DNA from 2 places in the Paenibacillus polygoni genome. Region 2 is predicted to be linked to the other one. Evidence: predicted binding sites of a transcription regulator. Region 2 holds the regulator's gene; the other holds the start of a gene.
What was found. The regulator NrdR, encoded in region 2, represses ribonucleotide reductase genes. The targets are predictions, from matches to a motif close to AACACNATATATNGTGTT.

Region 1 (6,629 bases), 1.5 Mb from region 2:
TGCCATCAGGAGAACCGCCGCTTGACGTAGTAAGGACCATGGAATCTTCATCTGACTGATCAAATGTCTCAATACGAATTTCACCGATCGGGATTCGTTCAGACTCAATCCCTTGGTACACCACTTCCATTTCATGAATGACAAGATCCTGCTGTTCATTTTGCTCATTTTCTTCTCTTAGCGGCTTATAGTAAAGGACCTTTAGAACATGGTGTGTATATTCCTTCACCTCTTCGATTCGGTAATTGGAATAAGGCAGCTCATCAAACTTGATATATATGACCCTGTTATCACCCGTTTTGTTCTCCAGATAATAAATTGGAATTTCTTCTTGGTTTACATCGTAACTCCCCAAATGCACAAGGAACAAAGGCTTATCGAGTCTCACCCCAAAGTAATACCATACATTCCCTGCCCAGCTCATGATTAACAGCAATAAAAATCCAATGAATACTGTTCTTGCAGTTAGCCGTTTCGGCGTATTCACCTGTACCCACCTCATTTCAAGACACTATTTTACCACTAATTAGCAAATGAGGGGAGATAAGTGATTGTAATTCCTAATAACCACAAAAAAAGGCGGACCAAATTGAGGTCAATTAAACTGTACCCTACAGAGTAGACACTTTGAAAAAAGTCTATCCTGTGGGGTACTTTTGTTTATAATAAGAAAAAAACATCGGAGCGAATAAAGATGACCAAACGATTATTTACGGAAAAAGAACAAGCCCAACTAAAGCGTAATCCTCATGTCCGATCTGTTAGCAACAAAGCGATTACATATACAGATGAGTTTAAACGACTATTTATTAATGAAAATAAGAAAGGAAAGTTACCCAGAACTATTTTTGAAGAAGCTGGCTTAGACGCTGAGCTAATCGGCATAAAACGCATCCATTCTGCTGGAAAGCGTTGGCGTGGAGCTTATCGTGAACATGGAGATGAAGGTCTACAGGATACAAGAAAAACAAACTCTGGTCGCCCCTTAGAGCGAGAATTAAGTTTAGAAGAAAAGGTTTTACGACTAGAAGCAAAAAATCGATTATTACAGGCTGAGAATGAACTTTTAAAAAAGCTCGATCTACTCGAAAGGCAGATGTTGAAGAAGAAATTAAACTCGTAACAAAACAGAAGTTTGAATTAATTCGTCAGACCATTGAAAAATATCAGCTAAATCGCTTGGTACACTATTTGTGTGAAACGATCGGTGTGTCTCGTTCTGGCTACTATAATTATTTCCACGAAAAATCAGTACGAAAGCGTACAGTACGCAATATAGCAGATGAAAAAGTAAGAGATATCATTTTAAAAGCCTATCATTTCCGTCGAAGAAAGAAAGGTGCTCGTCAAATTAAAATGACATTAAAAAATCAATATCATATCATTTACAACTTAAAACGAATTCGTCGCATCATGAAGAAGTTCAATATATTTTGTCCGATCCGAAAAGCGAATCCTTATCGTCGGATGGCGAAAGCGACGCACGAACACCGTACATGTCCAAACCTCTTGCAGCGCCAGTTTAAACAAGGTGTAGCAGGCAAGGTATTATTAACGGACATCACTTACTTATCCTACGCTCACGGTAAACGTGCGTATTTGTCGACGATAAAAGATGCCGAAACGAATGAGATTTTAGCCTATGAAATATCTGATAAGATCACTCTAGATATTGCTTTAAATACGCTACGCCAATTAAAACGCAATCATTCGCACTTTGCGAAAGATGCATTTATTCATTCAGATCAAGGATTCCACTACACAAATCCCCAGTTTCAAAAGTTGGTAAAGAAAATGAAATTAGGACAATCTATGTCACGCCGGGGAAACTGTTGGGATAATGCACCACAAGAATCTTTCTTTGGACATTTAAAAGATGAGATCGATTTAAAGACCTGTGAGACCTTACACGATGTGAAACGTGAAGTGAGAAGTTATATGCTCTATTACAATCATTATCGTGGACAGTGGAACCTAAAGAAGATGCCGCCTGCAAAATACAGACAGCATCTCCTTCAAGTGGCTTAGCTTTTTTTAAAGTGTCCTTTACAAAGGGTACAGTTTAAATTTGGTCCGCCTTTTTATATTTTATCTCACTCTACCCTATTTCATATTCCATTTCACTCTGCCATATATGATTCAGTAAGTACCATTGCATAATCATTTATTTTCCCTTTACCGTTGCGGTTCCTGTAACAAGTTCCGTCTCGCTGTGTACCGAAGAGGCTGCACTCGTCACCGTCTGACCTGCTACTCTTTTCACGAATAAAGCAAGAAAGAGACCGAGACAAGCGAGAATTAGTCCAATCTTAAATGCGTCCATTACCCCCGTAGTCATTGCTGCATTCAGTTCAGCTGTTCCCGGATTCGCTATGCCGCTTAGCGCTTTCTTCTCCCCATTCTGCATGATCGAGATGAAGATTGCTGCTCCGAGAGCACCTGACGTTTGTTGCAGCGTAGTCAGCACCGCTGTCCCATGCGGATATAACTCTGCAGGAAGGGCATTTAGTCCATTCGTTTGTGCAGGCATCATAATCATAGCAATAGATATCATTAAGAACGTTTGAAGAATGGCCACGAGCCATGCAGACTGCAGAGGCAGCAATAAGAAACAAGTGATGGTAGCAATCATAAGGAGCATCCCAGGCAGAAGAAGCATCCGCGGCCCATATTTATCGAATAATTTCCCCATAACTGGCGACATGAGTCCATTCAGGAGTCCGCCAGGCAACATGACAAGTCCAGTCATCAAAGTACTATAAAGCATTACTTTCTGCAAATAAAGAGGTAAAACGAGCATCATAGCAAACATGGTCATCATAACGATGATGGATAATACAACCGCAACAGAAAACATCGGATAGATAAATACCTTCATATCCATAACAGGCGCGGTCAACTTCAACTGTCTCCACACAAAGAGAGCAAGCGATATAGCGCCGATTGCGATAATAAAAATCACATAGCTCTGAATTGATGTGCTGCCGCCTTCCCCCATACTACCAAATCCGAATACAATGCCTCCAAAACCAATCGTAGAAAGAATAACAGAGAACACATCCAGTTTCGGTCTGCTTGTACTGGTCACGTTTCGCAGCTTCATAAATCCGAAGATCAGTGTCAGGGCAACGATCGGAGCTACCAGAATAAATAACCAGCGCCACGATAAATGCTGCAGTATAAAACCGGATAATGTCGGTCCAATGGCGGGAGCAAACATAAGCACAAGTCCAATCAGTCCCATTGCCGCTCCTCTGCGCTCCATAGGAATGACAGCCAAGATAATATTCATCATCAGTGGAATCAGCACAGCGGTACCTACAGCTTGAATCACTCTTCCGAAGAGAAGAATACCGAAGCTTGAACTGATTGCAGCAAGGACTGTTCCGATGAGAAATAAGGCCATTGCGGATAGATAAAGTTGTCTCGTTGTAAACCGCTGAACTAAATACGCAGATACGGGGATCAGTATACCGATGACAAGCATGTAGCTAGTCGAAAGCCACTGTGCCAGGTGAGGCTCAATACTCAGGTCACCCATGATTTGAAATAGAGCTACATTCAGCAGTGTCTCGTTAAGAATAGCGACAAAGGCACCCGACAATAAAACAGCAAGAAGTAAACCCGTTTTCGGTGAGTCAGAACTCTTATTAACGTTGTTATCTGCCGCATCATTCAGTGAGTTTGTATTCAATTTTTCTCCTCCATCCCATTCTATCTATATATATAAATCCGTTTACCTTCCTTCATTGAAGGTGAGGTATTCAGACAATGTAAGGAGTAAGTATCGTTACTTATCGTTACTTATCGTTACTTATCGTTACTTATCGCACTGCTACAACATAACACATCCCAGTTTCTTCTGCATCTGTATTTCTTATCTATAACTGTTTTTTAATTATTTTATTAATAAAACATTCTCCCTTCATTTTTTTAGTTTTTTTTCAGCTCAGATTGCACAGCGTTTCCTCCCATAATGACAAGGGTTAAGGGTCTTTTTTGAGTTTCAGTATAGGGTTCTATGCAGGCCAAACTGTGATTTTTGTCATACACTCCGAGTACATCTTGTAGGTATGATACTCAAATAGATCAATATATAGTATGTATTGCATAACAAAAACATAGAATTCATCCAAAACAAACTACACATAACAGAAAACGGATTTAGAAGGAGATCATTCATTATGGCAAAATTAGAAGCATTTATACCTAATCCTAAACAAGCAGATGAACTCACAGATATAATGGACCAAATCTTAGGAAGTAAGGACACGGATCTGCTTAGAGAAAATGCAAATCTGAACGGAGACTCTTTTAGTGGAAAGATGAGTAAAATTGGTTCTGAAACTGCGAAGAAACATGTGATGAAGCACGTCCTTCCCAAACAGGTTGCTCAAGCAATAACGGAAGGCGAACTTTATGTTCACGACCTTGACCAATATGCGCTCGGTACAACAAACTGCATCTTTATTCCTTTTGATCGGCTTCTAGAACGCGGTTTTAATACAGGAAATGGTTCTGTACGAACCCCTCAGTCAATCATGTCAGCGATGTCACTTGTCGCTATTATTTTTCAGTCTCAGCAAAACAGTCAATTTGGCGGTGTTTCTGCCAACAAAATCGATTGGGACCTGGCTCCTTATGTTGCACGCTCTTTCAGAAAACACTTCCGAAAAGGAAAACAATTATTTGAAGAATCAGCGGAACTTGATCAAGAATATATCCATATGAATAGCGAACTCGCACAAACGACCTGTTCTAAAGCCTACGCTTTTGCCATGAATGAAACCATTCAAGAGACACATCAAGCTGCTGAATCCCTTATTCATAACTTAAATACAATGAGCAGCCGGGCAGGCGGACAAATTCCGTTTACGTCCCTAAACTATGGATTATGCACGTCTGCTGAAGGAAGACTGGTATCCCATGCGCTTCTTGATGCTACCATCGCAGGACTCGGTCATGGAGAAACGCCTGTTTTCCCTCAGCATATTTTCCAGTGTAAACAAGGGATTAACCAAGCTCCCGGCGAACCCAACTACGATATTTTTGTAAAAGCGCTCGAATGTTCCAGCCGGAGATTATATCCGAATTTCGTCAATGTCGATGCTACTTTTAATTTGCCGTTTTATCGTGAAAATGATCCCGATACCATTATTGCTACCATGGGTTGCCGTACGCGTACAATCGCTGACCGGTTTGGCCGCAACCGTCAAAGTGGAAAAGGAAACCTCTCTTTTAATACCGTTAATCTCGTGAAGCTTGGCATTGAACATGGGATTGCGCTGCGTAAACGGACACAGCCCGATATGAAAGAATTCTACAAGAATTTGCACCGCGTAATGGAGATTGCTTTAGAAGGACTGCTGCATAGATACGCTATTCAATCGGTTCAACCTGCAAAAGCTTCTGACTTTATGATGCGGGAAGGTGTCTGGGAAGGCGGCGAACATCTGAACCCTGATGAACCCGTAGCTTCTCTGCTGAAGCATGGAACATTATCGATCGGATTTATTGGACTCGCTGAATGTATGAAAGCTTTATACGGAAAACATCATGCGGAAGACGAATTTTCCTACAAAGAGGCAGTTCGGATTATAGAAACCATGCGGAACTTCTGTGATAAAAAAGGGGATGAATACAATCTGAACATTACCTTGTTTGCTACTCCGGCAGAAGGGTTATCCGGAAAATTCACCGTTTTGGATCGAAATAAATACGGAATTCTACCTGAAATTAATGATCGTGATTACTATACGAACTCTTTCCATGTTCCTGTCTACTATTCGATCTCCGCTGCGAAGAAAATTCAGCTGGAAGCACCATTCCATGAACTATGCAATGCAGGAGCAATCTCTTATGTGGAGCTGGATGGAAATGCTCGTAATAATCAGGATGCATTCCGCCGAATTGTACAATACGCGCTGTCTCAAAATATCGGTTATTTCTCAGTCAACCACCCGTTGGATCGCTGTCCTTCCTGTGGTTATGAGGGTGTTATTGGTACGGAATGTCCAAGCTGTGGAATACATGAAAATGACATTCATTTCAGCCGACTTCGCAGAGTAACTGGATATTTAACTGGAGATTACACGGTTCGATTCAACTCCGCGAAACAAGCAGAAGTCAGAGATCGGGTTAAACATCTATGATCCCTTTGCATATCTGCGGTTATATTCCAGAGTCTATTAATGAAGGCGCGGGTCTTCGGGCTGTTGTTTTTATAAGCGGCTGTAAGCATGCATGTCCCGGCTGTTTTAATCCCTCCTCCTGGAACTTTAGAGCAGGTAAACCTTTTACGAAAGAAGAACAACTGCGTATCATCCAGGAAATTGCGGACAACCCATTACTTGATGGGCTGACCTTATGCGGGGGAGATCCATTCTTCTCTGCTCCTGCATGCACCGATTTTATTCGGAAGTATAAGGAACTTTGTCCAGGAAAAACCCTTTGGGCTTATACCGGTTTTGTCTACGAAAAACTGCTGGAGGACCCAGACATGCGCACGCTTGCTGAGCTTTGTGATGTCATCATAGATGGTCCTTTTCAAATGGAATTGAAAGATACCACGCTTCTTTTTCGCGGAAGCCGAAATCAGCGAATCATTGATGTACAAGCCTCGTTATCTG
Region 2 (6,629 bases):
AAGCGAGGCGATATGTACTATGTAGTTTATTCCTCGGTTGTCATGCATGAATTGTGCTATGCGACTAGTCACCATCCGACCAAAGATTTTATGTATCGCGGCGTTATCGTTAGCAACAATGACCTGCATATGGACACCTACAAGCCAGCAGATAAGCCTATGTATTATGGAGGCAACAATCATGGCGGTATGGTAGAAGTAAATGAACAATGGTACATATTCTACCACCGGCACACGAATGGGACAAGTTTTAGCCGCCAAGGCTGTTTCGAACCGATTTCCTTCCTTGAAGACGGTACTATACCGCAAGTCGAGATCACAACAAGCGGCCCGAACGGCGGTCCACTTATCGGCCAAGGTGAATATCCGGCGTACTTGGCCTGCAATCTGTTCACAAACATCGATGAACTGTATACTGGCTCTTTTGGTGCTTGGATGGACGGCCGTTTCCCAAAGATCACTCAAGACGGTAAGGACGGAGATGAAGAAGTCGGTTATATCGCCAACATGCAGGATTCTGCTGTTGCCGGATTCAAGTACTTCCATTGCGAGGGAATAAAACGTGTCAAAATCAAGACTCGCGGTTATGCCCGCGGAAGTTTTGAAGTAAAGACGGATTGGAACGGTCCTTCACTCGGATCTATTCCTATCGATTTCACAAATATATGGACGACGTATACAGCCGAAATCACCATTCCTGACGGAGATCATGCCTTGTATTTCCAATACAAGGGAATGGGAAATGCCAGTCTGGCATCGTTTACTTTAGAATCATCATAACTCCCTAATTTAATTGAATCGGCTTTTATATGAAAGATTAAGATTAAGTCATTAAGTTGCCTAATCCAACATTAAAATCCACACCCTTTTTTTCAAAAATCTCTAAAAAGCCCGAGGATACCAATACCCCGGGCTTAAATACCATTTCCTCTTACTTTGATTCGTTTTTGTGTTCCCCTTTGTTGATCTGGGCAACGTGATCAAGAAATGTTTTTTCAAGCATCCCCGCATTCTTCATCATCTGAGCAATGGTAGAAAAATCATACCCCTTATCATTAGTAGAAGTAATTAAGTTCTTTTGCTTCATATCAGATAAAAGTTTATCTGCCCAAGCGGGCACAGCGTGTCTCTTTTCGAGCAACTTGAACTTTTCATCCAATGCTGTGAATTGTGCCTCTGCAGCTTTTTTGAACTCATCCAATTTCTTTTCCAGTTGTTCAGACATACGCTCCTCCTCCTTATCATCTAAAGCATTTATTTGGGATATGGCCTTTGAAATCTGTGTGCTGCTCGGTCGCTTTCCGGATCTAAGATCAGCTAATGATAAACCAAAGCTCATCTCAAAGTGTGGATCGTCTTTGAAAGATTTCCAATCTCCACCCCATGCAAAACCAAGTGCTTTTGCTTCTGTAACCACTTCTACCCAATCAGCTATTCCGTCACTATCTCCATCATATTGCATATTGTATCCGCCCTTGATCAGGACAAAATCAATCGCCAAGCTATAGTTGTGATAAGACTGTCCACCGCGTGCATTCGTTACGATAGGGCCGGGAGTAGTTCTCCCTTGGGCATAAAGTGCATTTTGTTCTTCTGTCGTTCTAAATCCTTGGGTTATTCTGATCTCGACTCCTCGTTTATAACATCGCTCGATAAGTTTCAACGTGGCAAGACGGACAGCTTCATTTTGTATCTGACTGATGATAGGAGCAGACTTTGCTTGGACCTCAGTTAGCGTTGACAATAAGAATCCCCTCCCCTCTTTCGTAAGTTAATTCCTTTGGTGAGCTCCCTGTTTGGTTTCTTTACAAATGGATGACCATATAGGCAGCAAATGCACCACAGAAACACCATGTGTGAGTGACCTAGGACTCCAACCAAGCATCCATATGGTTCGTACTACCGCAAATCAAGTCACTCGATATACAATAGTCTTGTTCGGCACTTTCGGTGTTAGTTTTAGGGTAAAGCCTACTGTCATCCATCCCTCGCTTGTATAAGACACATCCACGATATATTTACTTTCGCTTTCGCTTCCAGCACTGCTTCTGTTCGAAAGGCTTTTGTTACCTGTCCATCCCAGCCAAATATCACTAATCACACTAACGCTGAGATTAGGATTTAGGATTATAAAAACGCTCCAGTCCACCTTTCCTTCCCCCTTCCCTCCAAACAAAAGTGTTCCCTGATCACAAAAAACAAAAAAACACGCTCTCCTATTGAGGCGTGCTTCTTTATAGATCATCTTCTGTTATAATTTCTGAGATTTAGCCGTAAGAGTATTGTTTATCACTCTTGATCTGTACCGCTTTGTACTTCCTAACTTGCAGCTTGATCAGCGACAAAATTAGTTCATTCTTACATGAAAATAACCCGATACAAGAAAATGTCCCCATAAATCCATAAATATCCGCAATATTTCAACCCACTCGTTTTTTGTCCCCAATATTCCTTCCAAGCCTTAATAAAAAGAAAAAACCCTTATATAACAAGGGTTTTCGTGTATGGAGCCTAGGGGGATCGAACCCCTGACCTCATCGCTGCCAGCGATGCGCTCTCCCAGCTGAGCTAAGGCCCCTTAATTATGTAGTTGATATGAATTCAAAGTTTGTGTCTCCAGTAACTTTCCGACTTACTTATTATACACTTAAGTACGCATCGTCGCAAGTATTTTTATTGAAATTCAAATTAACAAATAAAATAGAATATAACTTAATTTCATGCTATAGCGTCATTACTTAAAAGGAGCTGATCAGATGTTTAATTTTTATTTTCTCATGGGTGTTTGTGTAATAGCACTTGGGATTCTCGCTATCAAGCGTCCTGATTCTTGGTTATTCAAAAGAATAGGTTACGATAAAGAGCCCAGTGATATGTGGCTTTCCTATGTTAAGTTCGCTGGGATCATCAGTATAATCATGGGGGTAATCATTATTATATTAGGTACGCAGCACCTTTTTCAGTGACGCTTTCAGCTTTCTAGAGGGCTCAATGATGACTAGAATTCATTCGCTCAAATGATAATGCAGTCACAGACAACAATCGAGATAACATGACTGCAACTACAACATAAACGATTTCAATGAAATTCTGGTATAACAATGAATCCAACTGAACATAAGAGAAGATTATATATTTACCTGCTATAAAAAAAAGGATAAAAAGTAAAGCAAACAGGAAGATATTCCACAGCTTTTCTGCAATTTGCATCTTACTCATCTTCTTTACCACTCCTCCAACTATTCGTTAGAATACCGATTGATCCAGCGGAAAGGACTGCCCGCTCCATGCTCTTTTCTGTGTCCACGGTGCGTCTCGCATCGACCAAAATGGATGATCACTTGATAGTCCCAGCGGCAGAAATAAGGTACTGCACAAATATAAACTTCCTGTAGAAATATAACCTTCTGCTAGATCTGGTTGATTGCCACAAAATCCAATCCGAAGCCATCCGTTCTCATCGAATGTATCTTCCCCAGCAAGCGTTCTCTGCAATACTGCGGTAAGCGCGCAGCGTACACTTCCACCATCTAACTCCTCAGGAAGCGTTTCCATCAGTGCAAGCTGAGATAATAACTGAAAAGCGCCAAAACGATATGCAAGCGAACGACCTACTGGAGGAAATGTTCCTTCTGGTGAAATCATACGTTCAAGCACTGCACCATATCTTCGTGCTCGGGACAATACGAATTCGTAAGCCGAGTCCCAATCAGGATACATCCCTTTGAATGTAAGGTGGATATCAATAAGCATAGGCTGAATGACAAAACTGTTATAGTAGTCCCAATGAAAATGAGGGCCATCTCCGTAGGTTCCATCCCCTAGATACCAATGCTCATGCTGTTTGAGAGCGTAATCGACTCTCATCACATCAAAATCCTCTTCTCCCATCATATACAAGGCTGCCTCAACCATAGCAGAGAATAACAGCCAATTCGAGGGGACGGCTTTGATACGACGTGTCTTCTTTAAGCACTCAATAAGCTGCTGCTTTACTCTCGGTTCAAGCTGTCCGTAAAGTTCCTGAGGAGCTCTCACAATCGCATGAGATAAAAAAGCTGCATCTACCAGCGGCTGACCGCCTTCTGTAAAGTTCATAAAATCTGGTGAATTCGGATCCGTTCCAGCGTCAATGGCTTGTCTAGCCATCACTGCATACTTATCTCTTAAAACTTCTTCTTCTCCATCCTGCTTACGTTCTAACCATGGAGCTATTCCCGCAAGCAATCTGCCAAGTGCTTCAAGATGAGCATAGGTTTCCCTACCCACTAAGGGAGAATCCACAGGCATGAGTTCCTTTAACTTCCGGTTCGATAAAGATTCCAATACAGGATCTGCTATTCGAAACATCGATTCAAGCCATATTTTTCGACTATGTATCATGAAAGTGAATTCTCCTTTATTATAAAGGTATCTTTACTCTTCGTAGGGTTCTTTGGATAATAACGTTTTTAGTTCTTTCATAAACATATTGATATCTTTAAACTGCCTATATACTGAAGCAAAACGCACATAAGCAACTTCATCAACGGGATACAGCTGTTCCATCACAAGCTCTCCAATGTCTCTGCTCTCTACTTCAGCAACTGCTGTATTTCGTAAAGAAGACTCTACGATAGACGCGATATGATCCAGCTGTTCAACAGATACAGGACGTTTCTCACAAGCCCTGATCAATCCTCTAAGCAGTTTTTCTCTGCTAAACTCTTCTCTGCTTCCATCTTTTTTGATAACAATCAGCGGTGTCTCCTCGATCGTCTCAAAAGTGGTAAACCTGCGGTTACATTGTTCACATTCGCGGCGTCTGCGAATGGACTTGTTCTCATTAGCGGGCCGAGAATCCAGTACTTTCGTACCTTCGTACGCGCAATACGGACATTTCACGAACATCACTCCTTTTATTGTATATACTTTCCAACTATTTTTCTTTTAAAAAGTGTAATGAAAATCACATTTCTGAGACATAATACTTTTACCAACTCGCAAGGAGGTGAAAGGCAATGGCACAAGGTAACAACGGAAACTCAAACCAACTAGTTGTATCTAGCGCTTCTGGTGCTCTTGAGCAAATGAAGTATGAGATCGCTCAAGAACTAGGTATCAGTATCCCACAAGATGGATACCAAGGTAACATGACTTCCTACGAGAACGGTTCAATCGGGGGTTACATCACGAAACGTCTTGTAACAATCGGTGAACAACAACTCGCTGGTCAATTTCAATAATTAGTAATTATAAAGTGCTGGACAGGTTAGCCATTAGGCTGGCCTGTCCAGCATTTATTCGTATTTTCGCAGTACAAATAGTAAAAAGATCAGAATTCCTTATAAATGTCTTTATACTGATTATAATAATAAATAACCCGCTGAACATAATGCCGGGTTTCTCCTACCGGGATCTCATTAATCGTATCGAGTTTTCCATCCCATAAACCCTTCTTAATCCAACTGCCTACATTCCCTTGTCCTGCGTTATAAGCTGCGATCGCTGCGATCGGATTACCATCAAAATGATCGGATAAATAATCAAGATACCAAGTACCTATTTCTATATTTGCCTCAGGTTCATGCTTCAGTTCATCCAACGTAACGTTCTTTTTCTGTTTTTTCTCCAGCACCCAGTTCGCTGTGTCCGGCATAAGCTGCATTAAACCAATGGCTCCCTTTTTCGATTCACGGCTCAGTTTATAATTGGACTCCACTCGAATAATGGAGGCTACGAGAAATGGGTCCACATCATAAGCTTTTGCTTGTGTCCGAATCTCATCTTTATAATGAATGGGATAAAACCAAGACATCCAATTGGTATTAAAAAATAGAAGAAATAAAAAGGAAACAAGTATAACAAGCAGTACTCTTTTTTTACGAAGCCATCTCATGATAGACCCGTGTCACGCCAGAAGGCCAAAATTTGCTTCTTCGTTTCTTCAAAATCTCCGCTGTTATCTATAATGATATCTGCCTTTTGTTTCTTCTCTTCTATATCCATCTGTGCTTTTAGGCGCAGAATTGCCTGATCCTTGTTCAATCCATCTCTCTTCATTAACCGCTCTAATTGAACTTCTCTTGGTACATATACCAGCATGATCTGATCATACCCATCTTCAAGTCCTGACTCATAGAGAAGAGGAATATCAGCAACAATAAGACGGTCTGGAAACTGCTCTTCGAATTTATGCTTACGGTCTCTCATCTCCTGACGAATGGCAGGATGAGTAATTTGATTTAATGCTTGAAGCTGATCTGGATGATTAAAAACTAGCTCACCGAGCTTCTTACGGTTCAGTGATCCATCTTCTAGCAGAACAACTTGTCCGAAATGTTTTGTAACAGCAGCAAGCACAGGGTGCCCGGGAAGCATGACTTCCCGAGCGATCTGATCTGCATCAATTAAAATCGCTCCAAGGCTTACAAGAAGCTTGGAAACACTGCTTTTACCTGACGCAATTCCGCCTGTTAATCCAATATTCATGTATTCACCTCAAATTAAATCAGCTTCAATATTCCCATAATAATTAACATAATGGCAGGCAAGGCTGTCAAAGACTGTACAAAACTTGAGTTTGCAAAACGAAAACCTGCCTTTAAACCAAAGACGAGAAACAAACCGCTGAAAAAAGCGATCATTAC

Region 1: the regulator NrdR is predicted to act here: its motif matches at 4,087-4,104, upstream of QPK24_RS14675 (anaerobic ribonucleoside triphosphate reductase).

The regions. Positions count from the first base shown of each region.
Region 1 is NZ_CP127162.1:3,062,378-3,069,006, forward strand. It holds gene QPK24_RS14660 (hypothetical protein) at 1-487, opposite strand, end outside; one part of gene QPK24_RS14665 (IS3 family transposase) at 695-1,079, shown strand; one part of gene QPK24_RS14665 (IS3 family transposase) at 1,079-2,028, shown strand; gene QPK24_RS14670 (MDR family MFS transporter) at 2,165-3,694, opposite strand; gene QPK24_RS14675 (anaerobic ribonucleoside triphosphate reductase) at 4,185-6,152, shown strand; gene nrdG (anaerobic ribonucleoside-triphosphate reductase activating protein) at 6,158-6,629, shown strand, end outside.
Region 2 is NZ_CP127162.1:1,607,595-1,614,223, reverse strand. It holds gene QPK24_RS07795 (family 43 glycosylhydrolase) at 1-780, shown strand, start outside; gene QPK24_RS07790 (M15 family metallopeptidase) at 932-1,744, opposite strand; gene QPK24_RS07785 (hypothetical protein) at 1,910-2,149, opposite strand; tRNA gene QPK24_RS07780 (tRNA-Ala) at 2,506-2,578, opposite strand; gene QPK24_RS07775 (hypothetical protein) at 2,989-3,219, opposite strand; gene QPK24_RS07770 (DUF2264 domain-containing protein) at 3,247-4,383, opposite strand; gene nrdR (transcriptional regulator NrdR) at 4,417-4,884, opposite strand; gene QPK24_RS07760 (alpha/beta-type small acid-soluble spore protein) at 5,001-5,225, shown strand; gene QPK24_RS07755 (lytic transglycosylase domain-containing protein) at 5,315-5,878, opposite strand; gene coaE (dephospho-CoA kinase) at 5,875-6,471, opposite strand; gene QPK24_RS07745 (manganese efflux pump) at 6,486-6,629, opposite strand, start outside.